4 regions of the Comamonas sp. A23 genome follow, and region 2 is predicted to be linked to each of the others. Evidence: predicted binding sites of a transcription regulator. Region 2 holds the regulator's gene; each other region holds the start of a gene.
What was found. The regulator FNR, encoded in region 2, switches genes on or off when oxygen is low (the NO sensors DNR and NnrR bind a similar motif). The targets are predictions, from matches to a motif close to TTGATNNNNATCAA.
Positions count from the first base shown of each region.

Region 1: EIC84_RS14990 (universal stress protein) is a predicted target of FNR. The motif match lies at 3,196-3,209, and genes of this name have one in related genera.
Region 3: EIC84_RS15560 (DUF2189 domain-containing protein) is a predicted target of FNR. The motif match lies at 5,784-5,797, and genes of this name have one in related genera.
Region 4: cydD (thiol reductant ABC exporter subunit CydD) is a predicted target of FNR. The motif match lies at 1,810-1,823, and genes of this name have one in related genera.

Region 1 covers NZ_RSDT01000006.1:107,947-115,662, reverse strand. The annotation lists gene EIC84_RS15000 (YfaZ family outer membrane protein) at 181-942, opposite strand; gene EIC84_RS14995 (amidohydrolase family protein) at 952-2,430, opposite strand; gene EIC84_RS14990 (universal stress protein) at 2,626-3,072, opposite strand; gene EIC84_RS14985 (hypothetical protein) at 3,238-3,543, opposite strand; gene EIC84_RS26615 (Rha family transcriptional regulator) at 3,623-3,838, opposite strand; gene EIC84_RS14975 (FABP family protein) at 3,838-4,479, opposite strand; gene EIC84_RS14970 (hypothetical protein) at 4,564-4,968, opposite strand; gene EIC84_RS14965 (hypothetical protein) at 5,064-5,372, opposite strand; gene EIC84_RS14960 (hypothetical protein) at 6,087-6,470, shown strand; gene EIC84_RS14955 (universal stress protein) at 6,775-7,236, opposite strand; gene EIC84_RS14950 (hypothetical protein) at 7,380-7,625, opposite strand.
Region 2 covers NZ_RSDT01000001.1:362,805-370,520, reverse strand. The annotation lists gene EIC84_RS01770 (HD-GYP domain-containing protein) at 1-497, opposite strand, end outside; gene EIC84_RS01765 (sulfite exporter TauE/SafE family protein) at 590-1,303, opposite strand; gene hemN (oxygen-independent coproporphyrinogen III oxidase) at 1,307-2,689, opposite strand; gene fnr (fumarate/nitrate reduction transcriptional regulator Fnr) at 2,958-3,680, shown strand; gene EIC84_RS01750 (hypothetical protein) at 3,744-4,007, opposite strand; gene EIC84_RS01745 (FixH family protein) at 4,265-4,570, opposite strand; gene ccoG (cytochrome c oxidase accessory protein CcoG) at 4,697-6,139, opposite strand; gene ccoP (cytochrome-c oxidase, cbb3-type subunit III) at 6,222-7,133, opposite strand; gene EIC84_RS01730 (CcoQ/FixQ family Cbb3-type cytochrome c oxidase assembly chaperone) at 7,161-7,298, opposite strand; gene ccoO (cytochrome-c oxidase, cbb3-type subunit II) at 7,316-7,716, opposite strand, start outside.
Region 3 covers NZ_RSDT01000006.1:226,406-234,121, reverse strand. The annotation lists gene EIC84_RS15585 (acyl-CoA dehydrogenase) at 1-1,101, shown strand, start outside; gene EIC84_RS15580 (patatin-like phospholipase family protein) at 1,162-2,193, opposite strand; gene EIC84_RS15575 (MFS transporter) at 2,469-3,734, shown strand; gene EIC84_RS15570 (BON domain-containing protein) at 3,911-4,420, shown strand; gene EIC84_RS15565 (PLP-dependent transferase) at 4,505-5,728, shown strand; gene EIC84_RS15560 (DUF2189 domain-containing protein) at 5,952-6,749, shown strand; gene EIC84_RS15555 (hypothetical protein) at 6,771-6,989, shown strand; gene EIC84_RS15550 (arylesterase) at 7,007-7,716, opposite strand, start outside.
Region 4 covers NZ_RSDT01000016.1:54,105-61,820, reverse strand. The annotation lists gene EIC84_RS23915 (ABC transporter substrate-binding protein) at 1-445, shown strand, start outside; gene EIC84_RS23910 (nitronate monooxygenase family protein) at 729-1,685, shown strand; gene cydD (thiol reductant ABC exporter subunit CydD) at 1,926-3,656, shown strand; gene EIC84_RS23900 (amino acid ABC transporter ATP-binding/permease protein) at 3,653-5,377, shown strand; gene EIC84_RS23895 (cytochrome ubiquinol oxidase subunit I) at 5,409-6,998, shown strand; gene cydB (cytochrome d ubiquinol oxidase subunit II) at 7,012-7,716, shown strand, end outside.

The DNA of each region.
Region 1 (7,716 bases), on a different contig from region 2:
GGTTGAGGAGACTCCATGCGCTGAAACCGAGCGAGATCACGCACCAGGTAATCCAGTGCTATAGAGGGCCTGGCGCAGCCTGGTTCGCCCGCAGCGATTGCCATCGCCTATGCCATTGCTGCATGCGGCGTTGCAGCCGCAGGTCTGACGGGCTGGGTGTTGGCTATCCGCTGGTGGTGATCAGAACCTGAACGTCGCTCCGACGATCGGGCCGCTCTGGCTGAAGTCCAGTCGCTTGCCGTCGTCACGGTAGTCCACGCTCAGGTGGCGGTAGCCCACGGACACAAAGATGTTTTCCTTGACTTGGTAGTTCACCGAGCCGTGCACCTGCCAGGTGAACTTCGAGCCCACATCCAGCCCACCCATATCGGCATACACCAAGGTGGACCAGCGCGGCGCAATATCGTAGCGCCAGCGTGCGGCGACCACTGGGTCGACGAACGAGGTGTTGGACTGCGCCGAACCCACCCCTGGCACACTCACTTCGGCCTTGATCTGCCATAGGCGCAGGCCCGCCATCAGGTCAACGCTCGACTGCGGACTCAGCATCCAGTTGTGCCCGCCGGTCATCGTCAGCGAGGTCTGGCGAATCTTGGCATTTGCGCTCAGGCCTAAGGGTAAGGCAGCCTTGTCCGATGTAGCGGCGTAGCTGAAATCTCCCTGCAGCACATATTGTCCCTTGCGTGCCGTGCCGTTCACAAAGGCTGCAGCGTCCAGGTCCTCCAGAATGTCCGAGAACGATTTGTTCACGCTCACCGTTGGCGCTCCTCTGAACGGGCGGACGCTGCCGTCCAGCCCCGTCATCCATACATAGGGCGTGAGCTGAAAGCGCCATGCATCGGCTGCCGTCTTGTCCTGTGCCCAGGCCGGCGTGCCTGCCAGCAGGCTCACGGCCAGCGCCGCCGCTGCCATACCCGGAGTGGTGTTGATGTGCTGGGTCATTTGTCTCTCTTACAGCGTGTTCTTGTAAACCTTGCCATCCTTCATGATCAGGCGCAGGTTCTGTTCCGGGTTACTCAGGAAGTCCAGATTCACCGTCGGGTCGCCATCGGCCACCAGAAGATCGGCAAATGCGCCAGGGGCTATGCGGCCCAGCGGCTGGGGATAGGGGTTGCGCTCGCCCGACAGGGCCAGCAGTTCGCCGTTGGTGCCCGTGGCCTGCTTCAGCAGCGTCATGGGGTCGTAAAAGCGCGTCAGTTTGGCCAGTTGCTTGCCCTGTGTGACCGTGCCCTTGGGACTGAACAGAATGTCCGTGCCCCAGCCCGTCTTGATGCCGTACTTCTGCGCCATCTCATAGGCGCGCACCGTGCCCTGGGCCACGCGCGACTGGCTCTCGCGGCGCACTGCATCGGTGTAGGGGTTGGCGTCCTCGTCCTGCAGAAACGGCTGCAGGCTCCACCACACGCCCTCGTCGCGCATCATGCGCGCGCTTTCCTCGTCGGCCAACTGGCCGTGTTCGATGCTTTTTACGCCCGCCTTGATGGCCCGCTTGATGCCTTTGGGGGTGTAAACATGCGACATCACATAGGTGTTCCAGTCTGCGGCGGCCTCCACGCCGGCGCGCAACTCCTTCTCGGTGAACTGGGTGCTGTCCAGCGGGTCGTACAGCGATGCCACGCCGCCGCCTGCCAGCATCTTGATTTGCGATGCCCCCAGCATCAACTGCTCGCGCACGCGGCGCAGAACCTCGGTCTCGCCATCCGCAATCATGGCCACGCCGGTTTGCTCCACCATGCTCAGCGGCTCGTTCGCTGCACGCGGAATATCACTGCGAAGGCGGAAGTCGCCATGGCCCGAGGTCTGAGAAATCATCGCCCCGCTGGGATAGATGCGCGGGCCCGGGATCATGCCCTCGTCGATCGCGCGCTTGAGCGCAAAGGCGGGGCCGCCCGCGTCGCGCACCGAGGTAAAGCCGCGCATCAGCGTGCGCTGTGCCTCCTGCGCGGCGGAGATATACAGATAGCCCAGATCTGCCGTCATGGCCGTCATCTGCGGAATGGCTGCCAGCATGGTGTGCCAGTGCGTATCGATCATGCCCGGCATCACCAGCTTGCCCTGGCAGTCGATCACTTGCGCACCTTCCACCTTCTCGCCGGCAGAGGGCAGGGCGGCAATCAGCTTGCCCTGGATCAGCACCTGGACGCCTCGGCGCACCGACTTGCCCGTGCCGTCAAACAGGCGCAGATTGGTCAGCAACACGGGGCGGTCGGCCGGCCTGGCCGCCCCGCCCGCGCCTGTCTCGGCAGCATGCAGGGTCACAAATGGCGCCATCATGGCCGTCACCCCGCCCACAAACATGCGGCGCGACATATCGCTCATCACCCGCTCATGCAGCAACTGGCACACCACGCTGCCGCAGGTGCAGGTTCTCGGGCGAATCGGGCCGGTCTGCCACGCCAGGCCGGCATCGGTTGCGATTGCGTGACTCATCTGCTTTTCCCTTTTTTCAAAATGAACAAGAGACGCCGCTGCCGGCGTGACAAATGGAACCAAAGGCTCACAATTTGATGCACCGATGCTACACGACGATCGGCCATGAAAAAGCGCCCCACCGCACGAGGGCGATGGGGCGTTGCTTGCATTATGAGAGCGGCCGGGAAGTGGCTGCGCTGCAGTCGAGCATGCTTAAACCGGGCGGTGCACCAGAACCGGAATGCTGCTGTTGACCAGTACGCGCTGGGTCTCGCTGCCCAGCAAAATGCCGGCAATGCCCTTGCGGCCGTGTGATGCCATGCAGATCAGATCGCAGTTACCCTCCTGCGCCTGCTTGATGATGGCCTGATTGATGGAGATATTCGTGACCCGCACCGTCTGGCAGGCCACGCCCTCGGTCTTGGCAATGTCCAGGGCAGCTTGCAACACCTGATCTGCTTCCTTCTGGGCGCTCTTGTCGAACTCTGCAGAGTTGTAGGCGATCAGCGCCTCGGCTCCGTAAATCATGGCTGCGTAATCCGGCATCACATACAGCGCCGTCACCTGTGCGCCTTGTTCCTTGGCCAGTTGTATGCCCGCGCGCAGCGCGGCCTCAGAGAGCTTAGAGCCGTCCGTAGGAATCAAAATGTGCTTGAACATATCCAGCCTCCTTGCGCATAGGTGCGCGTCTTGTTGCCAAATCAATTCGATCGATCACCGAACTCATACTCACACTCCAGGGCTGCTAATGCAACACCTTGAAATGAGTATTCAGACGGTTTCTTGATGGAAATCAAATTCATGAGGTTGCAAGTAAAAACCGCCTCAAGCCCTTATCCATAAAGCGTTGAAAGCTATCAAAAGTAGATTTTCCGAAGGTCTTGCGCAGCCTGCTCTGCGGCTGTTGCCGGTCGGCAGGCTGGACTGGCTCTCGCGGTGCTGGGAGTAGGCTGTTGCCAGTTTGGCCAGTTTGGCCAGTTGGGCATCGGTCGAGCCGATGGTCTCGCCGTCGGCAATGCGCCATGGCAGGCTGTCGAAGGAGGCCTGCCTCAGCTCGGTCACAATCGGCTGTATATGGCGCAGGGTGGGCGACCGTAATTCAGGTTCGGCAGGTGGCTGCTGTGCGCTCATCTATCGGCATCGCCCTGTATCAAGGTCATGAACGCAGTGCGGTGCACTTGCGCCTCAGCCTTCGCGACTAGATTGAAGGTCAGCTCCATGCGCCGAATGCCGGCAGCCTGCTGTGAATGACCTCCATGCGCTGAACGGCATCTATATAAGCCAGTTTGAAGGCAAGCGCCTTCTTGCCTGTAAGGGCCATGACCAGCAGCGTAAGGCCATCACGGACGATGCGGTAATCGGGGTGTGTGCGCCCTGCGGATCCAGTGAATTCGGCCGGGGCGTGGAGTCCTTTGAGAGTGCTAATCAGATTTCAACTGCGGCCCTTGCCGTTGGGTTGGGCGTGGGCTCGCCAATCTTGTGCAAGGTGTTGCGGTCGGTATGGGCAAAAGGCTCGCTCTGGCCGGGGATGGTCAGCGTGGTTTCCTGCTCGTACGACCAGGTGCCGTCCGAGTGCTTGGTGATGGTGATGGTATAGGCGTCGGTTCTGAAGGCGTGCTCCAGAAACGGGTTGCTGGAGATACCGTTGACGGTGGAGCCGCGCTCGGCCCTGAGGGTGAAGCTGGTGGCGTCAGCCGTGGTCTTGCCCGTGGCCATGGCGGTCTGTCCGCGCGGGATGGTCAGGGTCTGGATGATGTTGCCGGTGGCAGGCTCCCACAGCCAGTAACCGACCTGGTCGTGAAAGGTTTCCACATCGTCGGGCTTGACGATGCGTGTGTGGTAGCGCAGGCCATAGAAGAGCTGTGGCCCGTTGGTTTGCGCATCGATGGGCTGGCACTCCATGTGCTCGATAAAGGCCTGCTTTTCGGGGCCGTCAGCCTTGGGGTTGATGTCCAGGCCGCGCTTGCCGATCCAGATACCGGCCATGCCGGTGAGGGGGCCGAGGTTGGCCAGGGTATTCACATCGGGCGTGGGCTCGGTGTAGATGTCTTTGGGAAAGTTTTCCATATCGTGTAACGGGCTTTCACTTTGAATCTGTTGAAGCCAGTTTACAAGCCATGGACTGAGGGGTTCTTGACGGCAGTCAAGCTGTCAGGTGCTTTCTTCGGTGGTGAGCGTAAAGCGTGCACTTTCGCCGCGCTGGGCGGCTTCACGCGTGAGGAAGATCAGCACGCGATAGCTGGCACCACGTTCGATGCGAAAGGTGCAGATGTTGTTGTTGGCCGAGCCTTGGCATAGAGGCTGGGCAGAGCCGTCCTTGAAGACGTTCATCTGACTGGACGGATTGTTGGTGTTGAGCGTGACGGTCATGCGCTGGAAGGGCCGCGTTTCGAGCCCGTATTGCACGATGCCGTTGCCCGTGATCTGGCCGCTGTAGGAGTTGGTGTAGCCGCCCGGGGTTGTAAAGGCGGCCTGTGCCATGGAGCTGCTGCTGAGATGTAGCGTCATGAGACTGAGCAGGGCAGCAGTTGCAAGCATCGGTTGGAAGCGGGTCATGCAACTCTCCTGAATGTGTTGGACAGGATGGCACTCCTGGCGCAGCGACGGGTGTCTATGCCGACAGCCAATTCACCATCCTCCACCGCTGCGCCCTAGCGGCAGGAGACATTGCGCCAACTGAATTTGCCGTCGTTAAAGAACTCTGTCCATACCGACATGATGGGAGCCTGACGGTAAGAGAACGTAATCTGGTTAGGGATCTTTGGCCCTAGTGCGGCAGGCTGTCCATCCTTGTCGAAGACCTTGACGATGTAGAGCGTGACGCCTCCATCCTCGTCAGTGTGCAGGACTACCCGGTAGTCCTTGGTGAAGAGATCCCAGTCGAATTGCTTGGTCACATACGTGTGCAGACGGACAAAAGCGCGGTTCGCGTTCTTGGCGGCAGGATTAACTTTTCTCATGACGACACTCCCTGTTGCTCAACGACTTGCCGCAGGACCTGCGAGCTGACATTTCATTGCATTTGACTGATGTTGTATCAAGAGGATGTAAGGAAGTATGTAGGCACTTACAGATCGCGCTAATGGACAGAGCAGATCTGCTGTGTGAGCTTCTCTGAAGCGCAGGGGAGGTGCTTTGCCGGTGCCGCTGTCATCTTTTCTTGATGAAGTGGCCGTGCTAAGTAACTGAGTGAAAAGATAGATTTTTTTAATGAAATCTATTCTGAGCCGGCATGGGTTTGAACGTAAAAATTGCCTGATGATGACAATTTTGAGAGAGGCGCATTGAATTTCAGGATGACGATGCTCTGGCCTGAGTCAACGAAAGCAGGGCTGAATCGCCTTGCCTGAATTCCAACAGGCAAGTCATCGGTAGGTGCTCCCGAAATACTAGGCAATGCGGTGGCTGAGCAGCTGGCAAGCGTCCAAAAGCCAGCTTATCCAATCCTTGAGATATGTCACCGTGCAGGCTCAGAGTTCACCGTGGCTCTGGCAAGTCTCGCTCTGCCAGTTGTCTCTCAGGCCGGTCGTCAAGCAGTGTTAAACCCTGAACCTATTGGTGATGTAGATTTTGTTTCTGCTGCACTTTTCGGTAAATTGGGCGTAGGAAAATTCTGATTTTTGATGCGCAAGTGGCGATCTAGCCCTGTGCCCTACTGAATTCAAAAAAAGCCCATGTCCCACCACCTGCAATACACTTTTGCCTCCCGTCTAGATGCCTGGATCAGGCATATGAAGCTGGCCAAGCCTTGCCATACGCAGCAGATGGCTTATGAGTTGGTGATCGACAGCTGGGTGCAAACCAATGCAGAGCTTGGTGCTTCGCAGGAATTTTTGAAGGCCTTGCGCCGGCGTCGGCTGTGCGAGGAGCATGGCTGGCGGGGGGTGAATACGAGCGTTGCGCACTGGGATCTGGATGATGCACACACTGTGCGGATCTATCTGCACGAAGACGGCTCCATCGTGGTGCAGCAAATGGACTCGCAGAATCTCCAGATTCTGTTCACCTTGCCTGGGCATCGTGAGCGATTGGGAGAAGTATCGGAGCGATGTGCCTAGCAGCCAAAAAAATGCCCGCGCAAGGCGGGCAAGTTTTGGGGTCCTCTCGATCCGGTTCTGCAGCTCACACAGTCAATGCATTTGAATAGTTGGCAGAGGCGTTACTTTGGCCTCAATCGCCGTTTATCGCTCTTGCACTGTTGCTGACGCGTTTGAACGGTTGACAGGTTGCCCCATCGGGTGCGGCCAGCAGCTCCTGACTGGCTGGCCTGCATTTTGCAGCCATGACTTGCAAGTCGCTTGCCCATCTTGTACCGAGGCAAGCGTGCAAGATGCAGGACTGCTATTCGATATTTTTGGCTCCTTAATGTTTGCCGGTGGAGGCGGGCCGGTGTACCAGCACCGGGACATGGCTGTGCGTCAGGACGCGCTGGGTTTCGCTGCCCAGCAAAATTCCGCCTATGCCTTTGCGACCGTGTGAGGCCATGCAAATCAGATCGCACTGCAATTCCTGCGCCTGGTGAACAATGGCTTGGTAAACAGAGGCGTGGGTGACTCGCACAAAGTTGCAGGGTACGCCTTCAGGTCTGGCAATCTGGTCAACGAACTGCAAAGCCGCATCTGCATCGCTGTTGGCACTTCGCTCGAACTCTGTGCTGTTGTAAGTCAGCAGTGCGTCTGCGCCGTAGATGATGGCGCGGTAATCGGGCATGACATAAAGGCCGGTCACCTTGGCGCCTTGTTCACGCGCAAGCAGAACGCCAGCACGCACGGCAGCCTCTGACAGTTTGGTGCCATCGGTGGGAATGAGCAGGTGCTTGAACATGTTCAGCCTCCTGATGCCGGAAGATGTGCCTGAGAATCAATTTATTCCAATATTTCGAGCTGCGCAATGCCTAGTTCTTGAATGCAGCAGAGTTGTAGACAGGAGGTAAGACTCTGTAACGGGGTCGATCGCGTCGAGTTGTCTCATTCCTCGGGCGAAGGAGGAACGCGATTGAGGATTTCGCCAGTGGCCTCTATCTCGAACTGCTGTGGATTGAGCCAGTTGACCTCCTGATGATCGGCAGTTTCAAAGTAAATGGCAGACGGTCGTATGGAGACGCCATGCGGCATGTCGACCTCATCAAAACTCTGATAGACCAGAATCAGGCGCAGGTCTCCATTGGCGTCTTTGGCCTGTATGTGCTGCAAGAGCTTGCGGTAGGCACTCATAAGACGCCCTCATTGACATGTGTATATGAATGTTTCCACTGTCGAAGAGGTGCTGCAATACCCTGATCCGGGTATCCGTTCTGACGCATAT
Region 2 (7,716 bases):
ACGTTGACACCATGTACGCCAAAGGTGGCGCCCCCCGTATCCGCGAGCAGATGCAAACTCAGATCACGAGCCTGCGCCAGTTTGACGACTTGCTGTGCAACCAGCATATCCGTCGTTGTCCGCGCCTTCTCGGGGTTGACAGGCAACAAGGCCTGCACGTCATCAAATACGGAAACCGCGCCCAGAAACCTGGACTGCACGCCCAAAATACTGTTACGCCATGCATGCGCATCGTTCTCAGGGGGGACAGGAGCGGGTTGAGGGTCTGCGGCCGGAGGTGCTGCCGCTTCCTCCAGATCGCTTCTCGATAGATCGACCTGAACTGCCTTGAGCTTCAGGGTCCTAAGTGTCTGCAACTGCTCGTCATTGACAATCTTGAAACTGCTGACGGGAAACGGATGGCGCAACCAGCCGGTCTCCAGATGGACATACATGCCGATACGCAGTTGTCCGATATCAATAGCAACGAAACGATTCACTTTGAGCGCTACACACAAGATAAGACATTATTCCGCAGTTCCATGACTGCTCAAGCATGACTAGGGTCTGTTGGGATGCAAACAGCATCAACAATCCCCTCTTGTGTGACTTATCGGCACCAAAGGCTGGGTTTGTAGACCAGGTCCATCCACAAAGCCCAACTCGCAACGCCAATCAGCATCAGACCTGCAACTCTGGTGCCCCATCTGGCCCGCAATGCATTGACATGCGACTGTCCCAGTTGCCACAGCCAGGGACCCGCCAGCAGCCACAGTGCACCACCAACGGCAAAGGCTGCCATGGACAAAGCCCCTTGCCAGGCGCCGCCACTCAAGGCCGCCACCAACACAGCCGAATACAGCAAACCACAAGGCATCAGTGCCCAGGCAAAGCCTGCTGCCAGACTGCCGCCTGGCGCGGTGACCCAGGGCTGAACCCTGGCCCAGACGGAACGCCCCGCCCGCTCCAGCCAGGCTGGCTGCCGCGCCTGCACCACCATGGCCAGTCCCCAGGCCATGACCGCCACATGCATCAGCGTCCAAAGTCTCTGCAATGCCGTTGTCTGACTGGTCAGCCAGGCCAGACTTTCCATGGCCACGGCCGCGATCCCGCCCAGCAGGGCATAGGCAGCGATGCGCCCCAGATGAAACAGACTGGTACGCAGCCATTGGCGTTTTTGCAGGCCGAGCACGACAACTGGCTGCCCGCCGCCGACAGGCTTCGCTGCTGTGACCACACTGCAGGGGGCAGCGCACATCACAAGACAATGGGGCCCACCCACGAGCCCCATGATCAAAGCAGTCCAGACCAGCGAAAACAACATGCGCTAGATGATGCGCGAAAAGCGGGCGCGGTTCCGGTCGGCCTGCAAATATCGGTCAAACAGCATGGCTACTCCGCGCACAAAAAACCAGCCCAGGCCAGTGACCTTGAAGCCCTCGGCGGACAGCTCGACCAAGCCGTTGCGCTGCATCTCTGCCAGCGCATCCAGCTCCGCAGCGAAGTATTCGCGGAAATTGATAAGCCAGGCCTGCTCCATGGGCTCATACAGGACGGAGCCCTGGCACATGATGGACATGATGACGGCTCTGCGCACCAGATCGTCACGTGAAAGTGCCAGTCCGCGCTGCACGGGCAACATGCCGCCATCGACGGCATCGTAATACTCTTCAAGAGTCTTGACGTTCTGGCTGTAGGTCGCGCCCACCTTGCCGATAGCCGATACGCCCAGTGCAATCAGATCGCAATCAGGCTGGGTGCTGTAGCCCTGAAAATTGCGATGCAGGCGCCCCTGGCGCTTGGCAATGGCCAAAGAGTCGTCAGGCAGCGCAAAGTGGTCCATGCCTACATAGACATAGCCGCCATCCATGAATGCATCAATTGCGCCGGAGAGCATGTTCAGCTTGTCCTGCCCCATGGGCAGGTCTGCCGATTCGATGCGCCTTTGCGGCTTGAAGCGCTCGGGCAGATGCGCATAGGCATACAGTGCAATGCGATCGGGGCGCAGCTCATTGACCTGTGCCAGCGTGCGCGCAAAAGACTCGGGCGTCTGCCTGGGCAGCCCGTAGATCAGGTCCACATTGATGGAAACAAAGCCCAGGCGGCGCGCCTCGGCCACCAACGAAAAGACTTGCTCGGCGGGCTGCTCGCGGTGCACCGCTTTCTGCACCGCGGGATCAAAGTCCTGCACGCCAAAGCTCAGGCGATTGAACCCCATGTCCTTGAGAGCTCTCAGCCGCTCGTTGCTGACGGTGCGCGGATCGACCTCGATGGAGTACTCGCCCGCGGGATCCAGCTTGAAATGTTCACGCATCAAGACCATCAGCTGCTGCAACTCGGCATCGCTGAAGAAGGTCGGTGTGCCTCCGCCCAGATGCAGCTGGCTTACGAGCTGGCCTTTGCCGCAATGCTCGGTATGCATGGCCAGCTCACGGCTCAAGTAGTCCAGATACTCGGCAGCCTTCTCATGATGCTTGGTCACGATCTTGTTGCAGGCGCAGTAATAGCAAAGCGACTCACAGAACGGCACATGCACATAAACGGACAGGGGCAAAGCGCGCGAGCCAGAATGCGTCTTGCGCTGCTTGAGTGCCAGTATGTAGTCGTCTGCACCAAAAGCCTCAACAAAACGGTCGGCTGTTGGGAACGATGTGTAGCGTGGGCCGGGGATATCAAAGCGGCTCAGCAACTCAGGCGTGACTGCGGTCATAACTGGGAGTTAGGGTGCGCCCACACTCTGTATAGAGCAGATTTCAATGGAAATCAGATCCTGAAAATCATGCCCAAAATAGGCAAAAGCGCATGTTTTTGAACGAATACAGGCAATGTGCCCCAAGGCAATCACCCTGTCCTTGATGAAAATCAAGAGACCTCAAGGCAAGTGCTGCGACAATTTGATCCATCTCATCTTCAACCACGAGGTCAATGACCAGCGCGACTCTCCACTCCGTGTCTGTCTGCGCCGTTGCAAAAAGCCCATGAATCTTCAGACCATCAAAGCATCCTGCTCCAACTGCAATCTGCGTGAACTGTGCATGCCCATGGGCCTGGACGATGAACAAATGGAGCGCATTGACGAGATTGTGGCCACGCGCCGCAAGGTCAAGCGCGGCGGTCTGCTGTTTCGCAATGGCGAAGAGTTCACCTCGCTGTATGCCATTCGAACCGGCTTCTTCAAGACCAGCGTGGCCACCGAAGACGGACGCGACCAGGTCACAGGCTTTCAGATGGCTGGCGAAATCATTGGTCTGGACGGCATCGTCAACGACCACCACACTTGTGATGCCGTGGCCCTGGAAGACGCCGAGGTCTGCGTCATGCCGTTTGACAAACTGGAGCAGCTCTCGCGCGAGGTCACGGCCCTGCAGAACCATGTGCACAAGGTCATGAGCCGCGAAATCGTGCGCGAGCATGGCGTGATGCTGCTGCTGGGCAGCATGCGTGCCGAAGAGCGCCTGGCGGCCTTTGTGTTGAACCTGGTTCAGCGCCTGTCGGCACGCGGCTTTTCCAAGTCGGAACTGGTGCTGCGCATGACGCGCGAAGAAATCGGCAGTTACCTGGGCCTCAAGCTCGAGACCGTGAGCCGCACTTTCTCCAAATTTGCAGAGGAAGGCATTGTGGAAGTCAAGCAGCGCCACCTGCGCATCCTGGATACCGAGGCGCTCAAACGCATCGTCAACAGCCAGCAATGCCAGAACTGAACCGAGTCGACAGACACTCTCAAGACAAAGCCCGCGGACAGCGGGCTTTTTTGTCTGTGCGAATTAATCGGGCAGAGGCTCGGAAACGATGCCGCCATTGAGATCGCTGACGGAGCGACCCAGCATCACCGTCATCGCACCTCCGATCAGGGTCACGACCCAGAAGGCAAAAAAAGCGACCGTATAGATGGCTTGGCGCGACCAGTCCAGGGGGGAGCCCAGCCAGTGCACATCCAGCGGGTCCACAAAGGCGAAAACCACCATCTCCATGATTGCCGCCGCCAGAAAGGCCGGCCAGACAATCCACATCCAGCGTCGAGCATCCATCCTGATTCTCCTTGGGCTGTGGGCTTGGTCATATTTTGCACAACAGTGGTGACCGTTCATGCAGGACTGCGGGCATGCACCGTGGCGGGAAACCCTGAACCACTCTCTTTTCAGTAGCATCCTGCGCCATCTGGATATCAAAAAACTATTTGCTTCTACATCAACGTTAGACAGAACATGCGCAACACGCTCTGATTTTGATATCGGCAACAAAAAAGGCCGCAAAAGCGACCTTGGCGGAGCAAGCGCCGGAGCGCTCAGCGATCCAGCGGATGGTCCTTGGCTGGCGTGGCCGCATGATTGCGGCCGGTGACTGCTGGGGCCAGGCTTTTTTCACTTTCGCTCAGGCGCTGGTTGATTTCCATGCCATGGCGGTAGTAGTCAGGGTCAATCACGGGATCAGGCCTGCTCAGTGCGATGTATGCGGTGACAAAGCCGGCAATCACCACGATCACCGGGCCGGCGATGATGAGCCAGACATGGGCAAACTTCCACCAGGGCTTGCCGTCCTCGGGGTGGATGATCTTGGCCGTTTGCGAGACCTTGGCTTGTGCTGCCGACATGATGAAACCTCTTTCCAAAATTCTGACCACCCAGACACACACGGCAGGGTGGCATAAATTGTTGCCGATTGGCGGTGCCCTTGTCCGGCCTCCGTGATGGCTCACGAAGACCGTCAAGACCTGGCATTAACGCGGCACCAGGAACACCGTCTTCTCGGAAATACGCCCTGCTCCGGCAGTCACTGCATCCACATTGAAGTGTACGGGGTGCGAGCCTGGAGTTGCTGAGCCATACGGAATCTGCAGCCGCACCGCAATGCCGCGCGTCTCTGCAGGGCCAACGCTCACTTCCTGCTCGGATGCGACTTCCAGATTCTCCAGGCCCACGGCGCTGATACGGTAGCGCTGCTCGGACTCGGTGGCGTTCATGATCTGCAGACGGTAGACGTTCTCCAGCTTGCCGCCCGCCACGATGCGCGAAAGCGCAGCACGGTCGCGAATCACATCGACCTTGAGCGGCTCGCGCAGCACCAGACTGGCGATCATGGCGGCGCTGAGGGCCACCAGCACGGCCGAGTAAATCAGCACACGCGGGCGGAAAATGCGGCGAATCACCTGCACCTGCTTCCAGGCCTTGGCGACGGCATTCTGAGTGGTCAATCGGATCAGGCCACGCGGATACTCCATCTTGTCCATCACGGAGTTGCAGGCATCGATGCACAGACCGCAGCCGATGCATTCGTACTGCAACCCTTTGCGGATATCGATGCCCACGGGGCAGACCTGAACGCAAAGCTTGCAATCTATGCAGTCCCCCAGGCCCTGTGCCTTGTAGTCGACATCTTTCTTGCGCGGGCCGCGAGCTTCACCACGTTCGGCGTCGTAGCTGACGATCATGGTGTCCTTGTCGAACATGGCACTCTGAAAGCGTGCATAGGGACACATGTACTTGCAGACCTGCTCGCGCATATAGCCGGCGTTGCCGTAGGTGGCGAAGCCGTAGAACGCCACCCAGAAAATCTGCCAGCTGCCCTGGAAGGCCATCAACTCCACACCCAACTCACGGATGGGCACGAAGTAGCCGACAAAGGTGAAACCTGTCCAAAGAGACAGAGCGATCCAGAGAAACTGCTTGAGCGACTTTTTCCAGATCTTCTCCAAAGTCCAGCCGCTCTTGTCGATACGCATGCGGGCACTGCGATCGCCTTCGACCTTGCTTTCGATCCACATGAAGATCTCGGTGTAGACCGTCTGCGGACAGGAGAAGCCACACCACAGACGCCCGGCTACGGCGGTAAACAGGAACAGCCCCAGTGCGCTGATGATCAGCAGCCCCGTCAGATAGATGAAGTCCTGCGGGTACAGCACCAGTCCGAACAGATAGAAGCGCCGGGCCCCCAGATCGAACAGCACCATCTGGCGCTCGCCCCACTGTAGCCAGGGCAGGCCGTAGAAGACGATCTGGGTCAGAAACACCATGGCCCAGCGCCACCGTGAGAACACGCCGCTAATAGAGCGTGAGTACACTTTTTGCTCGGAAGCGAACATAGGCACCAACTCAGGCCCGCCCTCATGAGGCTCAGGCGTGATCGGTATGACTTTTCGGGGCTTCCCCTGATCGCACGGCATCGCAGTTCCTTAATATTTTTGTAATTACTGAAAATTGAAACGCGAAAAAGGCGGTGCCAGGGCACCGCCTTTTAAAAACGCATTACTTCTGGTTTTGCGTATTCGAAAGACTCCAGACATAGGAAGCCAGCACGGCAATTTGCGCCTCCGTCAACTTCTCTTTCTGGGCAGGCATCTCATTGTGCTTGCCGTTGTTGACGATGTTGACGATTGCCGCCTCACCCCAGCCATGCAGCCAGATGTCATCGGTCAGGTTAGGAGCTCCCAGCGCGGGGTTGCCCTTGCCGTCCATGCCGTGACAAGCCGCACAGGCCACGAATTTGGACTTGCCCTGCGAAGCCTTGACGGCATCGTGAGGGCTGCCCGACAGGCTCAGCACATAGTGCGCCACATTGCGCACATCCTCCGCCGAGCCCACGGCTGCCGCCATGGGCGGCATCATGCCGATACGGCCGTTGGTGATGGTCTCCCTGATCTTCTCGGGAGATCCGCCATGCAACCAGTCGCCGTCCGCCAGATTCGGGAAGGACTTGCTGCCGCGAGCGTCAGAGCCGTGGCATTGCGCACAGTTGTTCATGAACAGACGCTCGCCAATGGCCATGGCCTGAGGGTCCTTGGCCATTTCTTCGGTAGGCATGCTGGTGAACTTGGCATACAGAGGCTCCAGGTCCGCCTTGGCCTTGGCCATTTCCTTGTCGTAGGCGCCGGTCTGGCTCCAGTCCAGCTTGCCGCCGAAGCCGCCCAGACCGGGATAGACCACAAGATAGCCCAGGCTGAAAACCACGGTGATCACGAACAGACCCATCCACCACTTGGGCATGGGGTTGTTGAGTTCACGCAGGTCTTCGTCCCAGACATGGCCTGTGGTGTTGTCGCCCGAGGGAACGACCTTCTTGCGGGCCACCAGAATCAGCAGCAGCAAGCAGCCAAAGATGCCGATCAGCGTAATCGCCGCGACATACACCGACCAGAAATTGTTAATGAAATCGCTCATGGGATGTTCTCGTTGTGGTGATCAGACTCAGTCTTCCAGGAATGGAACCTGAGCTGCCTCGTCAAAACGGGCCTGGTTGCGGCGGGCATACGCCCACCACCAGATGCCCACGAAACACGCCAGCGATGCCAGCGTGGCCACGATACGCATGGTGGTGATATCCATTTCCAGCCCTTTCTCTCTTACTTGACGGCGCGACCAAGGACCTGCAGATAGGCAATCACTGCCTCCATCTCTGTCTTGTCCTTGACCTCGGCCTGAGCACCGGCGATTTCCGCATCGGTGTACGGCACGCCCACCTTGCGCAGCGCGCTCATGCGCGTTGCCACGGCCGTGTCATCCACCTTGTTGGCTTCCAGCCAGGGGTAAGCAGGCATGTTGGACTCGGGCACCACGTCACGCGGGTTGTTCAGGTGGATGCGATGCCATTCGTCGCTGTACTTGCCGCCCACGCGATGCAGGTCGGGGCCGGTACGTTTGGAGCCCCACTGGAAGGGGTGGTCGTAGACGAACTCGCCAGCCACCGAGTAGTGGCCGTAGCGCATGGTCTCGGCGCGGAAGGGACGGATCATCTGCGAGTGGC
Region 3 (7,716 bases), on a different contig from region 2:
AACGATGTGGCCCTGGCAGGCCTCAACCACAAGCTGGGCTGGCGCGGAACGACCAATACCTTGCTCAATTTCGGCGAAGGCAAATACCCTGTGCGCGGTCAGCATGGTGGTGGTCTGGACGGCCGCGGCGCGGGTGCGATCGGCTATCTGGTCGGCAAGCCCGGCGAGGGCCTCAAATGCATGTTCCACATGATGAACGAGGCGCGCATTTCCATCGGCATGGCGGCCTCCATGCTGGGCATGGCCGGCTATCACGCCAGTCTCGAATATGCGCAAAGCCGTCCTCAGGGCAGGCCCATAGGCGAGGGTGGCAAGGATGCGAGCCGGCCGCAGTCGCGCATCATCGAACATGCCGACGTCAAGCGCATGCTGCTGGCGCAGAAGGCCTATTGCGAAGGTGCGCTGGCCTTGAACCTGCTGTGCGCCAGATTGGTGGACGAGCAGTACACGGGCGAAGCACAGCAGGCGGCAGAAGCCAGGCTGCTGCTGGAGGTGCTGACGCCGGTGGCCAAGAGCTGGCCCAGCGAGTTCTGCCTGGAGGCCAATTCGCTGGCCATCCAGATCCATGGCGGCTATGGCTATACGCGCGATTTCGCGGTCGAGCAGTACTGGCGCGACAACCGCCTGAACATGATTCACGAGGGCACGCACGGCATACAGGCCATGGATCTGCTGGGCCGCAAGGTCGTCATGGATGGCGGCAAGGGCCTGCAACTGCTGGCTGCACGCATCAATGCCACCATTCAGCGGGCCATGCAGCATGAGAAGCTGGGCAGCTATGCCAATCAACTGGCGCGTGCGCTGGCCGATGTTGGATCAACCACCAAGGCAGCCTGGGCCACGGGCAACCCGCAGGAGGCACTGGCCAATGCCGTGCCCTATATGCAGGCCTTCGGTCACCTGGTGCTGGCCTGGATCTGGCTGGATGTGGCGCTGGCCGTTCTGGCCATGGACAAGGATCTGGCAATTGCAGCTCATCGCGGCAGCATGGCGGCGCAGCGCTACTTCTTCCATTACGAGCTGCCGCGCATCGGCGCCTGGCTACAGGTGGTCAAGGCGCGCGACATGACCTGTGCAGGGATGGAGGAGGAGGCGTTCTGAGCCTCGCAGTGCAATAAAAAGGCCCGCATCAGCGGGCCTTTTTCATGGAGCAGGTTCAGCTCAGGGCTTTTCGCAGTTGCCGCTCATACCCACCATACCGGACAGCTTTTGAAGGCTGGAGCGCTGTTTCAGGCAGTCCTGATAGCTGGCTTCGGCGGCTTTCTGCTGCGCTATTTGAGTGGCTTTGGTGCGTTCGGCGCGCAGCTGGGCGATGCGTTCGCGAATCTGCGGCATCAGTGCAGTGGCGGCCTTCTCGCCTTCCACAATCGCGTGGCTGCGCTGTGCGAAGTCGGCCGGGCCGATGTCCAGCACCTTGGGACGAATGATGATGTCGGCACGCGCCAACTCGGCCTGGCCCAGCTTCTGACCCATGATGGCAATCGACTGATTGAGCGCTCCCAGCATATTGGCGGGGGTCTTGCCGCTGGCCTTGTTGGAGATGTCCACGGCGATCACGATGTCGGCCCCCAGATTGCGCACGGCATCCACCGGCACGGGGCTGACAATGCCGCCGTCCACATAGTGGTGCTTGCCGATGGTGACGGGCTGGAACACGCCCGGCACGCTGCTGGAGGCGCGCACGGCCTGGCCTACATTGCCACGTGCGAACACGGTGCGTTCACCGTCTTCCAGGCGCGTGGAAACCGCAACAAAAGGCTTGGCCATCTGCTCCAGCGGTTTGCGGCGGACTTGTTCATTCACATAGTCCTCAAGCTTCTGGCCCAGCACCAGGCCGCCAGCGGACAGCTGCAGGTCGCGGATCTTGGCTTCGTCCAGCGCCACGGCTTTTTCCTGCAGCTCAAATGCGTTCATGCCGCTTGCATAGAGCGCACCCACCACGCTGCCGGCGCTGGTGCCTGCCACGAACGAGGGCGTGAGGCCATTGGCCTCGAGCATCTTGATGACGCCGATATGGGCAAAGCCCTTGGCCGCACCGCCGCCCAGCGCCAGGCCGATCTTGATCGGAGGGGCTGATGCGGTGGTCGAGGGGGCCTCAGGAGTCGCTGCGGGGCTGGGGGGATTGCTGCCGCAGGCGGCAAGGCCAAGCAGACTCAAACAGACCAAGGGGCGCAAAAAAGCATTCAGGCACATGCCGGGAAATCCTGCTGTCATTAGGGCGCAAAGTATAGCGACGGGTGTTTGATGCGTTGACGTGCTGGTTTTGATCAGCAAAAAGCATAGCTTCCTGTACTTGATAGCAAATAGTTTGGGGCATGTATCCTTTGTTTGGCCTATGCGTGCCGATGCGGCTTTGCAGACAATGTTCTCATCACAAGCAAGTGGCTGGCCCGCTCTGACGGCGCGGCAGGACCAACGACTGTCCGCTCTGTCCCTGTCGCAGGCCCGGCCCGATCAAGAGGCAGCAAATGTCGCAAAGCAATACATGGCAGGCCGGCGCCACAACGGCACAGGCCTCGGTCTGGTGGGTGGGCTTCGGCCTGGTGGTGGGTGTGCTGGGGGCGGCGCTGATCAGTCCCCTGTATGCGCTCTATCAGCAAGCCTGGCAGTTGCGGCCCAGCGATATCTCGCTGATCTATGTGCTCTATATGTGCGGTGGCCTGTGCGCCCTGCTGTTTCTGGGGCGTCTGCCCGACCGCATCGGCTTTCAGCGCGTGATGCTGTGTTTCCTGTGCCTGACGCTGGCAGACACCCTGATCTCCATGCTGGCCTGGAATCTGCCCAGCCTGATCGTCGGGCGCTTTGTGGTGGGGCTGTCCTCAAGCCTCATCACCATCAGCGCCACCACGGGGCTGACGCTGCTGGCTTCCAGCGAAAGCACCGGTCTGCAGCCGCAGCGCGTGGCCATGGTGGCCAGCTTTCTCAATGTGCTGGGCTTTGGTCTGGGGCCCTTGATCGGTGGCGTGGCGGGGCAGTGGCTGCCTCAGCCCTTGACGACGGCCTATCTGGTGCCGCTGGTGCTGGGCTGCATCGGTGTGGCGGGCGTTGTCACGCTCAAGCTGCCGGAGTCGGTGCTGCGGGGTGCGGGCCAACTGGGGCAGGCCCCGGGCCGCCTGCACTGGCGGGACTGTCTGCCGCGGCTGACCTGGCCTGTGCACGAGGATTCCCTGGCCTTTGCACTGACCTGTGGCTACCCGTTCGTGGCGTTCGGCGTATTCGGGCTGTATGCCTCCATGGCGCCGCTGTTTCTACAGCAGATGATTCCCTGGAGCGGCCCGGTGGTCAGCGGTACGGCCATTGCGGTGATTTTGCTTGTCTCTGCAGGCATTCAGCTGGTGGCTGCCAGCCTGCCGCTGCACCGCTGCGGTTTTGCCGGCATGGCGCTGCTGGTGCTGAGCAACGGCATGCTGTTGCTGAATCTGCAGATGCGCTCGATGCTGCTGTTCATCTTGGGCGTGTGTTTGACGGCACTGGGGCATGGCATGTGCATGCTGGCCGGCATGACCATGGTGGGCCGTCTTGCCAGACCCGACAACCGGGCAGGCATGTTGTCTACCTATCAGACCATCGGTTTGCTTGGCTCCATGCTGCCCATGATGGCAGTGGGCTGGATTGCCGACCACTGGAGCATCAAGCTGGCCGTGAGCCTGTTTGCCTGCTTTGTCATGCTGTTGGCTACCCTGCTGGGCTTGGCATTTGCGCGCCATCCGCGCATGCAAGAGGTTGCGGATTAGTGCATGGCTTGCATAGAGTTTCTGTAAATCACAGAAGAAAACACTTATTAATCAAATGTCACAAATTCGGACAAATTTGTCCTACAGGGATGCGGGAAAAGTTCGTATCCGAGCCAAAATGGTGGTTCGTTACAGTTGACCGTCATGTTTTTGCAAGCATTAAGGGAGAAATCGATATGACCACTATGTTCAAGCGTTCCGCTCAAGTTCTGGCCATTACCGCCTTGGCCTTTGGCTTGGCTGCCTGCGGCAAGTCCGACGACAACAAGACCGCTGGCCAGAAGCTCGATTCCGCCATTTCCCAGACCGAGAAGGCTGCGGAAAATGCTGGCAGCAAGATTGAAGAAGGTACGGCCAAGGCCGGCGATGCAGCTGCCGATGCATTGGCCAAGGCTGGTGAAGCTACCGGTGCCGCCATGGAAAAGGCTGGCAACAAGATGGAAGAAGGCGCTGCCAAGGCGGGTGCTGCCCTCGATGACGCCGGCATTACCGCTGCCGTCAAGACCGATTTGATCAAGGCCCCGGAAATCAGCGCTCTGCAGATCAATGTGGACACCAAGGGCGGCGCAGTGACCCTGACTGGCACCGTGCCCAGCGAAGCCGTCAAGACCCAGGCCGGTGAGATCGCCAAGGCTGCCAAGGGCGTGACCTCGGTCAACAACAACCTGACCGTGAAGGCTGGCTGATCCCCCTAGGTCGCCACCTCGCATGAAGCCAGAGCGCGCAAGCCCTCTGGCTTTTTTGTGGCTGCATGGCACTAAGATCAGGGCATGACCCAAGCCGACCACAAGCTATCCACCCATCTGATCCATCATCCCTACAAGCCACCGACGGACTTCGAAGGCCCCCAGCTTGCCGTGCACAAGGCCTCGACTGTGTACTTCGAGAATGTGCAGGCCATGCGCGAGCGCCGCTGGCTTGACAAGAGCAGCTACACCTACGGTCTGCATGGCACGCCCACGACCTATGCCCTGGAAGAACGTCTGGCCTCGCTGGAAGGTGGTCTGCAATGCCTGCTGGTACCCAGCGGCCTGGCCGCGATTGCCACGGTGTCGCTGGCGCTGCTCAGGACGGGCGACGAGGTGCTGGTGCCCGATAACGTATACGGTCCCAACAAGACGCTGACCGAGGGCGAGCTGGCTCATTTTGGCATTCGCCATCAGTACTATGACCCCATGTGCGTCGAAGACCTGGTAGCCAAGATCACGCCGGCCACCAAGCTGGTCTGGCTGGAGGCTCCTGGCTCGGTAACCATGGAGTTCCCCGATCTTGTCGAGCAGGTGCGCCTGTGCCGGGCCAGGGGAGTGACCATGGTGCTGGACAACACCTGGGGCGCGGGTCTGGCTTTCCGTCCCTTCGACCTGCTGGGCGATGGCAGCCTGGGCGTCGATGTCACGGTCCATGCCCTGACCAAATACCCCAGCGGCGGCGGTGATGTGCTGATGGGCAGCATCATCACGCGCAACCAGCCCCTGCATATGCGCATCAAGCTCGCGCACATGCGCCTGGGCCTGGGCGTGAGCGGCAACGACGCCGAAGCCGTGCTGCGCAGCCTGCCCAGCATCGGCCTGCGCTATCACGCGCAGGATCGCTCGGCACGCCAGCTGGCGCAGTGGCTGGCTGCCCAGAGTGCCGTGGCGCAGGTGCTGCACCCCGCCATGCCTGATGCCCCGGGCCATGCTTGCTGGAAGCAGCTGTGCGGACAAGGGCAGGGCCAGGATGGCGTGGCCGCCGGTCTGTTCAGCGTGGTCATCGACGAGCGCTTCGACCAGGCGGCCGTCGATCGCTTCTGCGACAGCCTGCGCCTGTTCAAGCTGGGCTACAGCTGGGGCGGGCCCGTGAGTTTGGTCGTGCCCTATGAGCTGCCCGAGATGCGCAGCCGTGCCACACCCCACATCAAGGCGGGCACTGTGGTGCGCTTTGCCATCGGCCTTGAGGATACTAGCGATCTGCAGGCCGACCTGGCCCAGGCCCTGCTCAGGGCCTTTGGTTGAAGCTATTTAAATAGGAGCTGACAGCGCTTGTCGAGAAGCGATTTCAATGCTTTTATTGACTGAAGTTAATAAAGAATGGGCGCTATAAGCTCTTGTTTTCATAGTGAAAACGCGGAGGCCGGCATGCGGGCTTTCCGCAATGCAGATTCGAGGTTGAGCGGGTAACTTGTTCCTGTCAGCTGCCGCCACCGAGGCGCGGTACGGGCGACAAGGAGGGTCTCGCATGCAAGCTTCCCCTGTTTCCGAGGTCAAGGCCGAGTCCGGCAATCTGCAGATTCTGCAACTGCGCTGGAGCGAGCCCTGGCAATGGCTGCTGCTCGGCCTTAGCGATGTGCGGCGCGCACCAATGATTGCGCTGTTCTATGGCCTGTGTTTCTGGGGCATGGCACGTCTGATGGCCTGGGTGTTTCGCTCCAGCCCTGAATATCTGATGTCCATGGCCAGCGGCTGTCTGCTGGTAGGCCCCTTCCTGGCCATGGGCCTGTACTACGTCAGCAAGCAACTGGAGCAGGGCAAGCCCGTGCTGCTGTCGGAGTCGTTGACCTGCTGGGACAAGCATCTGGCCAGCATGGGCATGCTGGTCATGGTGCTGATGGTGCTGGAGATGCTCTGGGGGCGCGCCGCCATGGTGGTGTTCGCCATTTCGTTCGATACCGGCATGCCCAGTACGGCAACCCTGCTGCAGACCCTGCTGCGGCCCGAGAACTGGGAGTTCCTGCTGGGCTACACCGCGGTTGGCGGGATATTTGCTGCCTTGGTGTTTGCCAGCATGGTGGTTTCACTGCCCGCCATTCTTGATCTGGATACCGATGCCTTGACGGCCTGCATCACCAGCATGCGCGTGGTGGGTGCCAACACGGGTGTGATGCTGCTGTGGGGGCTGATCATCACCGTGTTGATCGCGGTCTCGCTGCTCTTCTACAGTGCAGGTCTGATCGTCATCGGGCCGCTGCTGGGTTGCACCAGCTGGCATGCTTATAAAGCCAGCGTCCGCGCCGAAAGCAAGGAGAACCCTGCTTAAGGTGCAATGAGGGGGGATGTCATGGAGTTCTGGAACTGGTTGAAAAAAATCTTCTCGCCTCAGTCCGGCGTGCCGGGGCGCAGCGCTGATTCGCAGCTGGCCTGGACTTCGGCAAGCAGTCGTGAAGACGGCAGCGACGTCTTCAACGACAGCTATTTTTGTGGCTCGGGCAGCGGCGAAGGTGTCTGCAGCTCGGACGGCGGCGACTCCGGCGGTGATGGCGGAGGCAGCGGCGACTGAGGCCGCGCGGCCGTCACTTATTTCAGCAATGGCCTGAGCTTGGGCCAGACATTGGCCAGCATCTGTGGCTGAGCCTGGGCATTGGGGTGAATGCGGTCGCTCTGAAACCATCGCTCGGCGTCCGGAGCATCGCCGATGCCCGACAGCAGAAACGGCACCAGCGGCAGCTTTTGCGCGTCGGCAATGCTCCTGAACATCTCGGCAAATTGCTCGGTATAGGCCGCACCATAGTTGGGCGGTACCTGCATGCCCACCAGCAGCACCTGGGCCCCAGCCTCCCTGGCAGCCTTGATCATGACTTCCAGATTCTGCTGAGTGCTCTGCAGCGCCAGGCCGCGCAATGCGTCGTTGCCGCCCAGCTCCAGAATCAGGATGCCCGGCTCATGCTGCCTGAGCAGCGATGCCAGGCGCGCTCTGCCGCCGGCCGTAGTCTCGCCGCTGATGCTGGCATTGACCACCTTGCGCGGATTCTTTTCGTCATTCATGCGCTGCTGCAGCAACTGCACCCAGCCCTTGCCGCGCGTCAGGCCGTATTCGGCGCTCAGAGAATCGCCAAGTACCAGCACCGGGCCGGGTTTCGCGCCGGGAGCGGCCTTGGCCGGCTCCTTGTTCCTGGCGGGCGATGAGGCCACTGCCGCACCGCAAGCCCCTGAAATGGCGAGCGACAGAGCAACAGCGATACAGTGACGGCGCTGCAGTGCAAAGTGCTGGTTGCGACTCTTGACGT
Region 4 (7,716 bases), on a different contig from region 2:
TGCCACGGCGGCATTTGTCGAGGCATATCGCATGGAGGGGGGCACCGCCCAGGTCTATGCCACCGCCGAGGCCGATATCGAGCAGTTGGCAAAGCGTCTTCCTGTGGAGTACATGAGCGGTCTGTCGATTGCCCAGGTTGTGCCCAGTCCCTACAAGGTCTCGGGCAAGCTCAACAAGGAGTTTCGCGACGCGACGATTGCTGCAGGCAAGACCCTGGACGTTCCGGTGAGCTTTGCCATGATGGAAGGCTATGTGAATGCCAAAGTCATCGTGGAGGCCATGCGCCGAAGCCAGCCGGTGACGCCGGAAAAAATGAGTGCCGCCTTGCGCGGACTGGAGTCCTATGACCTGGGCGGCTACTGGGTGAACTTCAAGCCCGGGCAAGTGGGCTCCAAATATGTGGACCTGTCCATCGTCAATGCCGCCGGGCGTGTGACGCAGTAAGAAACCAAGGCCTGACGCAGCACCGCGCTCAGGCTTTTTTTGCGGCCGCGCCCATCACGATGATCCTCCGTGCACAGAGAAGGCAAAAACTGTTGCCCTGGGGACAGGGAGTGGCGCGATGGCAGGCGAAACTGGCCAAAGGCCAGTCGGACGACTTCACCGTCGGCACAGGGGTGCAAACAGTGAGCCGTCCTTCGAACTGCTTCTGAAATAAGAGCTGCCGGCGTATCTGGAACAAACGCTGCAGCCCTTTTTATTTATAAAACGAAGAAGGAGACAACATATGTCCAAGCTGCCACCTGCCCTCAAAAAGCTGGCTCTGCCTGTCATCGGCTCGCCGCTTTTCATCATCAGCAATCCCAAGCTTGTCATCGAGCAGTGCAAGGCCGGTATCGTCGGCTCCATGCCTTCTCTCAATGCCCGCCCGGCCGAGCAACTGGAGGACTGGCTGGCAGAGATCACCGAGACTCTGGCGGCCTGGGACAAGGCCCATCCCGATCGTCCCTCGGCACCATTCGCCATCAATCAGATCGTGCACAAGAGCAATGACCGTCTCGAGCACGACATGCAGGTCTGCGCCAAGTACAAGGTGCCCATCATCATCACCAGCCTGGGTGCGCGTGAGGATGTGAACCAGGCCGTGCATGGCTGGGGCGGTGTGGTGCTGCACGACATCATCAACAACAAGTTTGCTCGCAAGGCCATTGAAAAAGGTGCCGATGGCCTGATCGCCGTGGCAGCCGGTGCTGGCGGCCATGCGGGTGTGAAGAGTCCATTTGCCCTGGTGCAGGAAATTCGCCAATGGTTTGACGGCCCTCTGGCGCTGTCCGGCTCGATTGCCACGGGGGGGGCGGTTCTCGCGGCCCAGGCCATGGGTGCGGACTTTGCCTATATCGGATCGGCCTTCATTGCCACCGACGAGGCGCGCGCCGTAGAAGCCTACAAGCAGGCGATCGTCGAGGGCAGCTCCGACGACGTGGTCTACAGCAATCTGTTCACAGGCGTGCATGGCAACTATCTGGCACCTTCGATTCGTGCGGCCGGTCTGGATCCGGAAAACCTGCCCGAATCCGATCCCAGCAAGATGAATTTTGGCGGCGGTGCGCAAAAGGCCTGGAAAGATATCTGGGGCTGTGGCCAGGGTATCGGTGCCATTGACAAGGTGCAGTCCACGGCGGAGCTGGTGGCTCGCCTCAAGCGTGAGTACGCCGAAGCCAAGGCAAGCCTGCTGGTTGCCTGAGGCAGTTCACTATCTTCTGTGTCAACGGCGTCTTCGGACGCCGTTTTTTATGGGCGGCTTGCTCGCTTGATGTTGCTCAAGCACGACTTGCTCAAGGGTTAACCCTTGTTAAATCGCTTCAGAGTTGATGCGTATCAATGTAGGCCTGGTCCTGCAATTGGCTTTTGCATATCAAGTCATGATGATTGTCAAAAGAAGAGTAGTATTCCGTTAATTTCAGTAAATACTGAAAATTGAGAAATGCAGCACACCCCTTCTTCCTCCACCGACAACCAGGTCGATACAGCACATGCCGAGTTGGCGAGCGTCATCCGTCGCCCCAGCGCGGGTGCTGTGTGGCAGGTGCTTGCCGGGCTGATATGGCTGCCGCAGGCAGCCTTGCTGGCCTGGGCTGTGCAACTCATGGCCAACGGTCAGGGCATGGCGGCCGTCTGGCCCATGGCGGCTGGCGTGTTGTTGCTGGGCTTGCTGCGAGCCCGGGCAGAAGGCCATGGCGGCATGCTGGCCAACCGTGCAGCGCGCGTGCAGCTCAGCAGCTTGCGCGCCCGGGTGGCGCAGTCGCTGGCTCAGACATCGCCGCTGGACAAGAGCCGCCCAGCTTCCGGCCAGGCCGCCAGTGCCATGGCCGAGCAGGCCGAGGCCATTGTTCCGTGGCTGGCGCGTTACCAGAGCGCGATGTGGCGTGTGCGTTTGCTGCCCTTGGTGATTTTGGCTGCCGTGGCCTTGCAGTCATGGGTCGCTGCTCTGATTTTGATGGTTGCCGCGCCGCTGATTCCGCTTTTCATGGCGTTCGTGGGCTGGCGTGCCAAGGCGGCCAGCGAAGAGCAGATGCTGCAGCTCGGTCATATGAACGCTTTCTTGCTGGACCGCCTGCGCGGCTTGAGCACGCTGCGTGCTCTGCATGCCGTGGAGCTGACGGGCCAGCGGCTGCGTGACCATGCCGAAGACCTGCGCACCCGCACCATGCGCGTGCTGCGCATTGCCTTTCTGTCTTCTGCGGTGCTGGAGCTTTTCTCGGCACTGGGCGTGGCCATGGTGGCCGTCTATATAGGTTTTCACCTGCTGGGCACGCTGAATTTCGGCGCCTGGGGCGACAAGCTCGGTCTGGGCCAGGCCATGTTTGTGCTGCTGCTGGCGCCGGCATTTTTCGAGCCTTTGCGCGATCTCTCGGCCGTCTGGCATGACAGAGCTGCGGGCGAGGCCGCACTGCAGACCTTGCAGAGCATGCAGGCGCAGTCCATGCAGGTTGTCGGTGCGCAGCATGCCGCTGAAGCATCTCCGGTCGATGAGCAGTCATGGCCTGGCCAGCCTGTGTCCGTAAGCGTTTCGGAACTCAAGGTTCAGGTGCCAGGCAGTGACTCCAGCCTCGCGCCGCTGTCTTTGCACATACAGGCTGGCGAGCATGTGGCGCTGTGGAGTCCCAGCGGCAGCGGCAAGTCCGTGCTGCTGGCGCAGATTGCCGGCCTTTTGCCGGTACAGCAAGGCCGTATCGAAGTCGACCGGCAAACGCTTGATGCCGGCAGTGCTACCCAGCTGCGCCGGCGCATGGCCTGGCTGGGTCAGTTGCCCCATGTCTTTGCCGGCTCGGCCGCGCGCAATATTGCGCTGGGGCGACGTTCTGTAGGACCTGAACAGATTGCCGAAGCTACGCAGCTGGCGGCACTTGATGAGGCCCTGGCGCATCGCCCCGGCGCAAGCCTGGGTGAGGGCGGCGCAGGCCTTTCCGGTGGCGAGGTGGTACGTTTGGCTCTGGCACGTATTGCCGCGCAGACACAGGCCGGACTGCTGCTGGTCGATGAACCTACTGCTCATCTCGATTCCGAGACAGCAGCCCAGATCACGCAGTCTCTGCGCCATCTGGCCAGGGGGCGCACCATGCTGGTCGCCACCCACGATGCACAGCTGGCCGCTGCCATGGATCGCGTGATCGAGTTGCCGCTGCTGCGACCGGCGCGGGAGCCGCAGCCATGAAGATGCAAACCATTTCAATGCGCGAGATGCTGAAGCTGCTGGGCCAGATGGCGCCGCGCAATCTCTGGCTGGGAGGTGCAGCCCTGGCAGCGCTTACGGTGCTGATGGGCATGGCATTGCTGGGCTTGTCGGGCTGGTTCATCACAGCCACGGCACTGGCCGGGCTGGTGCCTGCCACGGCCCTGGTGTTCGATGTGTTCATGCCGTCGGCCGGCATTCGCTTGCTGGCCGTGGGCCGTACCGGTGCCCGCTATGCCGAGCGCCTGGTGACCCATGATGCCACGCTGGCCGTGCTGGCCGCTTTGCGCCAGAGACTGTTCCTGAGCTGGGCTCGCCCGCAGGCCGCCCGCCTGCTGCTGCAGCGCCCGGCAAGGCTGTTGCAGCGTCTGACCTCCGATGTGGATGCCCTGGACAATCTTTATCTGCGCCTGCTGGTGCCCGCCGTAGCGGCGCTGGGCGCGGCCTTGCTGGCGGCTCTGGCCTACGGGTTCATGCGCTGGTGGCTGGGCCTGTTGACCCTGGCGTGGCTGCTGCTGACTGGCTGGGGCATCGCCCTGTGGCATGGTTTGCGCAGCCGCAAGGCTGCCGTACGCCGTGCCGTGGCACTGGAGGCCATGCGTGCCCAAACCGTGGATCTGGTTGCAGGCCAGACCGAGCTGCTGATGGCAGGCCAGTTGCCTGCCCAGGTGCAGCAAGTGTTGCATAGCGATGCGCGCTGCGCCCTGGCCGATGAGCGGCTTTATCAATCCGAAGCGGCTGCCGCCCAGGCTTATGGTGCGGTGTCGGCCATTACCTTGAGCGCATCCGTGCTGTTGATGGCCTGGTTGATGGAGCAGGGCCGCATCAACGCGCCGGTTGCTGCGCTGGGTATTTTGCTGGCACTGTCGGCAATGGAGCCGTTTGCAGCTCTGCGCAGAGGGGCAGAACAGGCCGGGCGTACCTGGCTGGCGCTGCGCAGGCTGGCTCCACCGCTGGTGGCCAAGGCCGAAGCGGCAGAGAGTCCGCAGCAGCCTGTGCAGAAGCTGGCCGTCAGCCTGCAGTCTGTCCGACTGCGTCAATTGGGTCCGATAGACCTGAACGTGCGCCAGGGCGAGCGCGTGGCGCTGATTGGCAGCAGCGGCGCAGGCAAGACCAGCTTGCTGCATTTGATGGCGGGTGAGCTGCAGCCGGACGAAGGCGTGGTTCAGGCCCGCGGCTGCAGCTGGATGACACAGAGAACCGAGCTTTTTCAGGACAGCCTGCGCAACAACCTGAGGCTTGCCGATGCCAAGGCCGACGATGAGCAGCTGTGGGGCGTCCTGCAGGCTGCAGGTCTCAGAAGCGACGTCATGGCCCTGCCACAGGGGCTGGACACCATGCTGGGTGAAGGCGGCCTGGGTCTGTCCGGAGGCCAGTCGCGCCGGCTGGCACTGGCCAGACTGCTGCTGAGCCCAGACCGCTGCTGGCTGCTTGATGAGGTGACCGAGGGACTGGATGCCGTCACTGCTGCCGATGTGCTGAAGCGGTTGGTGCAGGCGGCTGAGAGCGGCGCGCGAACGCTGATTTTTGCCACGCATTGGCAGCGTGAGGCGAGCCTCGCCGATCGCATTGTGTATCTGCAGGCAGGACAGGTAAGAGCGCAAGCCCTGCGCGGCACCCCAGAGTTTGAGCTGCTGATGGCAAGGCTGCGACCCGATGCGCTGGGTGCTGTTGCACCGCAGTCCATATGTTTTTCCGATTGATTTTTGAAGTACCGAGAGAAAGGACCTGACCATGGACCTCGATATCGTCGATTTATCGCGACTGCAGTTTGCGATAACGGCGCTCTACCACTTTCTGTTTGTGCCGCTGACACTGGGCCTGTCCATACTCGTTGCCATCATGGAAACGGTGTATGTGATGACCGGACGAGCCATCTGGCGCGACATGACCAAGTTCTGGGGCGTGCTGTTCGGCATCAACTTCGCCATGGGTGTGGCCACCGGCGTGGTGATGGAGTTCCAGTTCGGCATGAACTGGAGCTACTACAGCCACTATGTGGGCGACATCTTTGGTGCACCGCTGGCGATCGAGGGTTTGATGGCCTTCTTCATGGAGGCGACCTTTGTCGGCCTGTTCTTCTTTGGCTGGGATCGCCTCTCCAAGGTCAAGCACCTGATCGTCACCTGCCTGATGGCCATAGGCACCAACTTCTCGGCGCTATGGATTCTGGTCGCCAATGGCTGGATGCAGAACCCCGTGGGTGCTACTTTCAACCCCCAGACCATGCGCATGGAAGTGAATGACTTCTTTGCCGTGCTCACCAATCCCGTGGCGCAGGCCAAGTTTGTGCACACGGTGTCGGCGGGTTATGTCATGGCCTCGCTGTTCGTGCTGGGTATTTCGGCCTGGTATCTGCTCAAGGGTCGTCATATCCATCTGGCCAAGCGCTCGATGACGGTGGCCGCATCCTTTGGTCTGGCTGCTTCGCTGTCGGTGGTGGTGCTGGGCGATGAGTCCGGCTATCTGTCATCCGAACACCAGAAGATGAAGCTGGCGTCGATCGAAGCCATGTGGGAGACCGAGCCCGCACCGGCTTCCTTCACGGCCTTTGGTTTCCCCGACCGCGAGGCGCGCGAGACCCACTTTGCCGTGCACATCCCATGGGTCATGGGCCTGATCGGTACGCGTTCGCTGGACACCCAAATTCCCGGCATCAACGAATTGGTCAAGAGTGCGGAGGGCAATATCCGCAACGGTATCGACGCCTATGACGCGTTGCAGACCATTCGCAAGGCCAGGACCGATGCCGAGATTCCCGCCGAGGCACGTCTGCGCTTTGAGAACAATGGCGCCAATCTGGGTTACGCCCTGCTGCTGATGCGCTATGTGGATGACCCACGCAAGGCGACCGAAGCACAGATCCACCAGGCGGCAATGGATACAGTGCCGCCGGTCGGTCCGCTGTTCTGGACCTTCCGCATCATGGTGGCCTTGGGCATGTTCTTCATCGTGCTGACCGGCACTTTCTTCTGGCTGGCTGCCCGCCACAGGCTTGAGGCCTACCCCTGGCTGCTCAAGGTTGCCGTGTTCTCGATTCCGCTGCCCTGGATCGCCGCCGAATGTGGCTGGGTGGTGGCCGAGCTAGGTCGTCAGCCCTGGATCATCGAAGGCGTGCTGCCCACGGCCATGGCGGTTTCCAATCTGGGCGCGAAGACGCTGTTGCTGACCATAGCCGGCTTCGTGCTGATCTACACCGTGCTGCTGGTTATCGAGCTCAAGCTGATGGTCAAGGCCATCAAGAAGGGCCCCGAGCATGAGAGCGAACCTCACCTCAGCCTCTACGAACCCATGATCAAGAAGCTGGCACGCGGCCAAAGCTGAGAGGAGCAACCAAATGATCTTGCATGAACTGATTTCATATGACGTGCTGCGCCTCATCTGGTGGCTGCTGCTCGGCGTGCTGCTGGTGGGCTTTGCCGTCACCGACGGCTTTGACCTCGGCGCCATGGGCCTGCTGCGCGCCACGGCCAAGACCGATGTCGAGCGCCGCACGGCCATCAACTCCGTCGGCCCAGTGTGGGAAGGCAATCAGGTGTGGCTGATTCTGGGTGGCGGCGCCATCTTTGCGGCCTGGCCCCAGCTTTACGCCGTGTCCTTTTCGGGCTTTTACCTGGCCATGTTTGCCGTGCTGGTGCCGCTGATCCTGCGCCCCGTGGCGTTCAAGTTCCGCAGCAAGCATGAGGATGCGGCTTGGCGCAATCGCTGGGACTGGGTGCTGTGCATCACGGGTCTGGTGCCAGCGCTGCTGTTCGGCGTGGCAGTGGGCAATGTGATTCTCGGCGTGCCATTTCGTCTGGGTGACGATATGCGCATTTACTATGACGGCAGCTTCTTCGGTCTGCTCACGCCTTTCGCATTGCTGTGCGGTCTGGTCTCGCTGTCCATGCTGCTCATGCACGGTGCGGCCTGGCTGATGTTCAAGACCGATGGAGAAGTCGCCAGCCGCGCCGCCAGGTACGGCACATGGTTTGCCGTGCTGACCACCGTGCTGTTTGCGGCTGCCGGCCTGTGGCTGGCTACAGGCATCAACGGCTATGTG